One region of the Brassicibacter mesophilus genome, then DNA from elsewhere that is predicted to be linked to it. Evidence: riboswitches for the same ligand, from Rfam matches in the RefSeq annotation. Region 1 holds a riboswitch; the other holds the start of a gene.

Region 1 (3,434 bases):
CATCAAGTCCATTCACAGCTACTCTTACATCATATCCCTCTTTAACAAGAAACATTTTTAATGATAATACTATGTTTTTTTCATCTTCTACTATTAATATCTTTTTCATATCGAGCCCCCTCTATCATACACCTATATATAAAGTAAAATAGAAAGTACTACCTTCTCCTATTTTGCTATTGACCCAGATTTCCCCACCATGAGCATTAATTATTTCTTTGCTTATTGCTAATCCTAATCCTGTTCCCCCTGATGAATCTCCATTTTCATCTTTCACCTGTACAAATTTGCTAAATACCTTATCTTGGTAATCTTCAGGTATCCCTTTCCCATTATCTGAGACAGATACTAGAATCTTATTTGTTGTTTCCTTTGCCATGATCTCTATTTTGCCTGTTCCATCTCTAGGAGTATACCTTAATGCATTTCCAATAAGATTTGTTAACACCCATGATATCTTATTAAAATCGGCTTTAACTTTAGGTAAGGCTTCTTTTATATCAATATTTATTGAAATGTTCTTATCCTTTGCTTGCATATGGAATGGTTTAGCAGCATAATCAACAATTTTTCCTATGTCATTTAATTCAATATCCATATGAACTTTACCTGACTCCAATCTAGATAAATCTAGAAGATCACTTACAAGATTTTTCAACCTTTCATTATCCTCTTTAACTGCATTTAGTAACTCTTCTTGATCTTTATTGATAGTACCGGGTATTTTGTCTAGCATTAATCCTACAGCCATACTAATTGAGGTCAATGGTGTTCTAAATTCGTGAGATACGGTTGAAACAAAGTCTGATTTCATTTGATCAATCTCTTTAAGCTTTGTAATATCCTGCATAAGAGTTACAACACCTACACTATCACCATCCCTATCTTTAATAGGCTTAGCATTTATTCTATAGTGTTTTATTTTTTCATCAACATTAGTAGTGATATCTATATATTTTTTATGATCATTTATATTTTCTAAATTCTTAAACTTGTCAATTATCTCAAATATTTCTTCTCTTTTTATTACTTCTAGAAAATGCTTACCTAATACATTCTTTTCTCTAATACACAAACTTTTTTCTGCAGCTCTATTAACCAACAGTAATCTATTATTTTCATCTGTAACAATAATTCCATCACTGATACTTTCAACTATTGCTTCTGCTTTTTGTTTTTCTTTCATTAGCTTTTTAATATTTAGTAATTCATATGTTTTTAACTTTTCTGACATGATATTAAATTCCCTTGCTAATTCACCTATTTCATTATCACTAGTTATATCTAATTGTTGGCTATAATCACCTTCTGATATTTTTTTGATTTTATCCTTTAAGTTATATATTGGTTTGACTATGTTGTTTGTTAAATAGAATGCAAAAATCAGTCCTACTAAAATTGTTGTTAGTGATACAAATGACGTTGAAAAAGTAGCGCCCTTCGATATTTTGTGTGCTCTGTCCTTACGAATAATCATTCCATCTTGGTTTAAGTTCTGTAAGTTTCTACATTCAGTTTTAGTTTTCTCAAAGGTAGGAAGTATTTGATTATAGTAATAAGTTCTGGCCTCTTCTATTCCTTGGTTCTCTTGAATGCTAATTAATTCATCATATTCATTTAGATACTCAATATATATCTTATTGATCTTTTCAATAATTTCTTTCTCTCCAGGTTCTGTAATATTGTCTTGTGCTCTTGACAACCATTTCAAAAACTCTACTTCATTTTCTTGGAAAATTTTTGTAGTAGTAGAGTTATCACCAAACATATACGCAAGCTCAGCACTATCTTGCCTCTCTATTGCAACTGTCATATTTTGTGCAGCTTCTATGCTTCTATAATTTGAGTACATAATATTTTCAATTGAATCACTTAATCTGTTAAAATTGGTTATCGCCCAGATACTATTAGCTACCAATACAATAAATATAAGAATAAAGATTCCTAGCATTTTAAATTTTATGCTCCTTTTCATTACTTCACCTTCTTTTATAGTAAATTTACAAAAAACAAAAAAACCATGAGAAGTCATGGTTTTAAATATGCGCCATCGGCTCCCCTTTCAACGCTTACGAGGTTAGCTGTCGGGCTCGGATTGAAAGAGTTATCCTATCCATCTCTGGAATTCGCCCCATAATTTTGGGTCCCCCGCTTCATAAAGAACTCAGCGATATTTATTCAATTTTTAATATTGCTAATTATATACCTATAAAAAATATCAGTCAAACACCATTTATGCCTTTATTCTAACAAATAACTGCTTATAAACGATTAGTTAAAACTTATGCTAAATTATAGTGTATATATCTTAATTTTCCTTTATCATAGTTAATTATTCTGAGCTACTTCCTATTAATTCTTTGAATGTTTGAACCCATTTTATCCTATCCCTCCAACTCTAAGTTGGAGGAAAATATGCTGTTTTTAAAATTAATCATACAGCAGAAGCAGTTCAGAAAGCGTGGATTGATATTTTCCCAGAATTATCAAGACAAGGATATCAATTTGATAAAGAAAGGCCAATCATCGAAAGGTATATAGTCGAAATAGTTAATAATCATTGTTGTGAAATTTGTGTACCCGTATATTAAAATAGTAATTGGGTATATTTCAAATTTATCAGCGAGATAGAGTCTGTAAATAACTTTGTGTCTAAGAAAGTTATTTACAGACTCTTGTTGACAGTTCCATAAATAGAATACATCAAATAAGTTGTTATGAAATATACTTTCTCTCACATCCAAAGCTCATCTCAAATTTTATTACCTCTAATGCTCTATTAGTAGAAAATCATGTTTAATGTGCTTGATTTACTCTAAACTACTCTTAACCTCATCTATAAATTCAATTACAGCTTCTTTTGTCGTTGCCCATGAAGTAACCAGTCTAATAGCTAATCTATTGTCGTCTATTTTCTGCCAATTATAAAAGCTAAACTTCTTCTCTAATCTTTCAATTTGTTTGTTTTCTAGAATAGGAAATATTTGATTGGTTGGTGAATTGATTAAAAACTCACAACCAGCTTTTTTTAGCCCTTTAGTCAAAAGATTTGCCATTTCATTAGCATGAGCTGCAAGTTCAAAATAAAGATTATCTTCAAATAATTTTTCAAATTGTATCCCCAATATTTTTCCTTTAGCAAGAAGTGCGCCTTTTTGTTTTATATGATATCTAAACTCTTGTTTTAAATTTTCACTTTTTATTATTAAAGCCTCACCAAGAAGAGCTCCATTTTTAGTTCCACCAATAAAAAATGCATCTGTAAAATTAGCCATATCTGTCAATGTTAAATTAGCCTCTTTAACACATAAAGCAGAACCTAATCTTGCACCATCAACATATAAAACAAGATTATTAAATTTACAAAATTCACTTATAATTTTAAGTTCTTTTTTGGTGTATACTGTTCCTAATTCTGTTGGATTAGAAATATA
Region 2 (3,434 bases), on a different contig from region 1:
ATCATCATTTTTCTATATTTGTAAAGGATATGCTTTGTATAGATTAGATGAAGGATTTAAACAATATCGATATAGCGAGTTAATAATGATGGAAAAACAGAGAATAAATAATATTAGTTTTAAAGAGTGTTTACTTCAAAGTAGCTTATAAATATGAAAAGGATGTGCAAATCACAGCACATCCTTTGATTTAATTATTAAGTTGTTACTGTAGTTGTAGAAGTAGAATTTGGCGCAAAATTATTTACAGCTAATGTGATTGGTGCACTAACAGGAACTGTAGAAGCTTGAGTGATAACAATTTGAGAACCATTAGCGCCAACTGTAAATAAGCTGGACTGTTGTATTTGACCGTTAACAGTTAATAAATAGTATCCATTGTCTGTTGATATAGTTGTTAGATTTCCAGTCATAGTGTTACCTGAATCATCCGTAAAATTGGCAGCTGGAATTGTGATGGTGCCACTAGTTCTATGAGCTGAATTAAATTTATAAAAATATTTCTCTACAGCTGGATTGCTAGTAGTAGTCGTTGTTGTTTCAGCAGTCATAACAAGTCTAAATAATGATGTAGCCATACCTTTCATCTCCTTTTTAATATTTTTGATCATATTAAGCTTTTAATTTTTATCATACGACCATATTTAATCTCTTCTTCTTATGCAGTATATTATATTGATGAATATATTATTTTGACACTAAAACTATAAATACTTAATTATAAAATTATAGAGAACAGGGAGCTGTTTGGTAAGCTTGTTGTTAGAGCTATATGATATGAAATATCCTATATAAAAAGTCCTTGATTAGAATAAAATCTATTCAAGGACTTTCATATTATTTATTTATAAAACACGTGATTTCCAATTCTCATAACATAAGCTTTATTATTTACAATCCATTTTCCTTCTGCTTTATCGGGATTGAAAAAATAAGTTGCACTTCCAACTGGTCTTACACCATTTAAAGCGTCATTTGCAGCGTTTACACTTGCCTGAGAAGGAGTATTATATATAGTACCTTCTGCAACAGGGCTGAACTGAGGAATTCCTTTGTAATCTTCAAATATAACCTCTTTTACAGTATTAGGGAAGTCGCTTGAAATTACTCTGTTTAATATTACATTTCCTACTGATACTTTTCCATTGTACGGTTCAGCTCCAGCTTCAGCTTCAATTATTCGAGAAAGCCAGTATATATCAACTGAAGAAGTATTTCTACTTAGGGTCGTCTCTCGAGTTGCACTAACTGCATATAGCAAAGATTGAGTTTGCTTACCAGCTATTCCATCGATAGTGATTTTATTTGCTTTCTGAAAATTGATAACTGACTTTTCGGTTTTTGGGCCATAGATTCCATCAACAGCTCCAGCTGAAAAACCTTTGTTATTAAGAGCTTGTTGTAATTTTGATACTTCGCTTCCTCTGCTACCAAACTTTAATGTCACATATGGACTTGCTTGACCTTGGGCAGCATATGCACCTGCTATGTTAAATGAGATTAATAATAGTACGAGGAATAAAGATACTATCCTCTTTAAATATATTTTCATGCACTAAACACTCCTTCCTTTTGATTGCTTCCGAAGTTAGCTGACGGGTTCGGGATAGAAGGCTCCCTACCATAACATGTATGGATTAACCCCTATAATGGTTCCTCCGTACCTGAGTATTCCAGGATTCAGCAAGCGCAGTGACTTTGCATATGTAACATTATATAGACTTGACAATGTTATGTCAACTAATTCAAAAAATTGGCACAAATAGCTATCTGTACTAACAATTATAAAAGCCTTAACTCTTTTAGAATTAAGGCTTTATTGATTGTTTACTATAAATTGAATATTATTTGCATTATGCTAAACTAGGTTAAATTGATTTTTACCATTATTGTTAACTATATTATTTTAAGTTAAGCTCTGCTTCAGTAACTAGTTCGTCGATTAACTCCTTTACTGAAACTATTCTATCTATTCGGTAGGCATTTACACCGGCAAAAGCGAACCCAGATGCTAATTTTCCTTTTTGTGCATTAATCAATGCACTAGCTATACAATACTGCACTTCAGCAGGTTTACATGGCTTTAAACAGTTAGTAATGCATTTTATTGGCTTTCTTAATCCTGCTTTAGCCTCGTTTAAGAAATCATTTGATATCGCACGACCAATCATACCAACAGGACTTTGAATTATTTCAATATCCTCAGATTTACACTCTATATATGCTTGCTTAAACCCTTCTGAGGCATCACACTCATGAGTAGCAACGAATCTGCTTCCTATCTGAACTCCAGATGCACCAGCTTTTATTAGCTCAGCTATATCTTTTCCGTTGAAAATACCACCACCTGCTATAACAGGTATTTTCTTTCTATGTTTTTCTTCATAAGGCTTTATTGCATTTAATACATCACGCAATAGTTTGTTTAACTGATATGCTGGTTCATTTAGTTCTTCTTTAGAAAATCCAAGATGTCCACCTGCTTTAGGACCCTCTACAACAACTGCGTCAGGAATAACTTGATAATGCTTATCCCAACTTTTACATATTATTGATGCGGTTCTTCCTGAAGAAACAATCGGAACTATTTTTGTCTCAGTTCCTTTTGTGAACTTAGGGAGACTTAGTGGAAGTCCAGCCCCTGAAAATATGATATCTATTTTTTCTTTAACCGACTCTTTAACCATTTCTTCGAAGTTGTTGAGTACGGTCATCAAGTTTACGCCTATAATCCCATTGCTACATATCTCTTTAGCTTTTCTTATATGAGCTTTTAATGCTCGAATATTAGCTTCTTTCTTATTTTTAAAGTAATCTGGCTCGTTAAAACCAATTTCAACACCAGATATTACTCCAATGCCACCATTTAATGAGACATGACCAGCTAAGTTTGATAAAGAAATTCCTACACCCATACCACCTTGAACAATAGGAACTCTTGCTACGAGATTTCCGATTTTTAGATTTGGCAAATTCATATATTTTTATACCTCCTATATATTATTATCCAATATTAGCACTAGGTAATAAAACCTACTATTAAATTATACAATTAATGAATAGAAAATGATAGCTAATTTTAGTAACTTTATTCTTAATTTGAGTATTTGCATTATTATGTAGTCTATACATTTTACATGTATATTTAGAAAAGGAAATAAAAAAGGGCCTGTTGCAAACGAACTGCTTAGTTCGTTGTTCGACAGACCCTTTTAGCATTACTCTTATCTAGGAATTAGTCTCATTTCCATCCAGTCTAGCCCAATCCAATCATAATTTCCTGTGTTTGAAGTATTTACGATTTGTACTCTATTAGTTCTCCTCAAATTTGGAACATTAAACGTTAAGTCCTTCCAGTTTGTAAATTTTTGTCCAGCAGGACGACCATGCTCTAGAGGAACTCGTCCCCGATGTACAACTGTGCCATTTATTGA

What was found. Region 1 has a riboswitch for cyclic di-AMP ahead of HNR33_RS13175 (ATP-binding protein). Riboswitches for the same ligand answer to the same signal wherever they lie in the genome.
Region 2: it holds a riboswitch for cyclic di-AMP, as region 1 does, so the genes downstream of both, HNR33_RS01500 (cell wall hydrolase) here and HNR33_RS13175 (ATP-binding protein) in region 1, are expected to answer to the same signal.

The regions. Positions count from the first base shown of each region.
Region 1 covers NZ_JBNPXI010000012.1:66,281-69,714, forward strand. Annotated here, with positions in the region: gene HNR33_RS13170 (response regulator) at 1-109, opposite strand, end outside; gene HNR33_RS13175 (ATP-binding protein) at 125-1,975, opposite strand; cyclic di-AMP (ydaO/yuaA leader) riboswitch at 2,052-2,180, opposite strand; gene HNR33_RS13180 (hypothetical protein) at 2,466-2,591, shown strand; gene HNR33_RS13185 (threonine aldolase family protein) at 2,811-3,434, opposite strand, start outside.
Region 2 covers NZ_JBNPXI010000001.1:293,450-296,883, reverse strand. Annotated here, with positions in the region: gene HNR33_RS01510 (glycosyltransferase) at 1-151, shown strand, start outside; gene HNR33_RS01505 (DUF4183 domain-containing protein) at 198-578, opposite strand; gene HNR33_RS01500 (cell wall hydrolase) at 842-1,552, opposite strand; cyclic di-AMP (ydaO/yuaA leader) riboswitch at 1,563-1,696, opposite strand; gene HNR33_RS01495 (NAD(P)H-dependent flavin oxidoreductase) at 1,902-2,978, opposite strand; gene HNR33_RS01490 (hypothetical protein) at 3,225-3,434, opposite strand, start outside.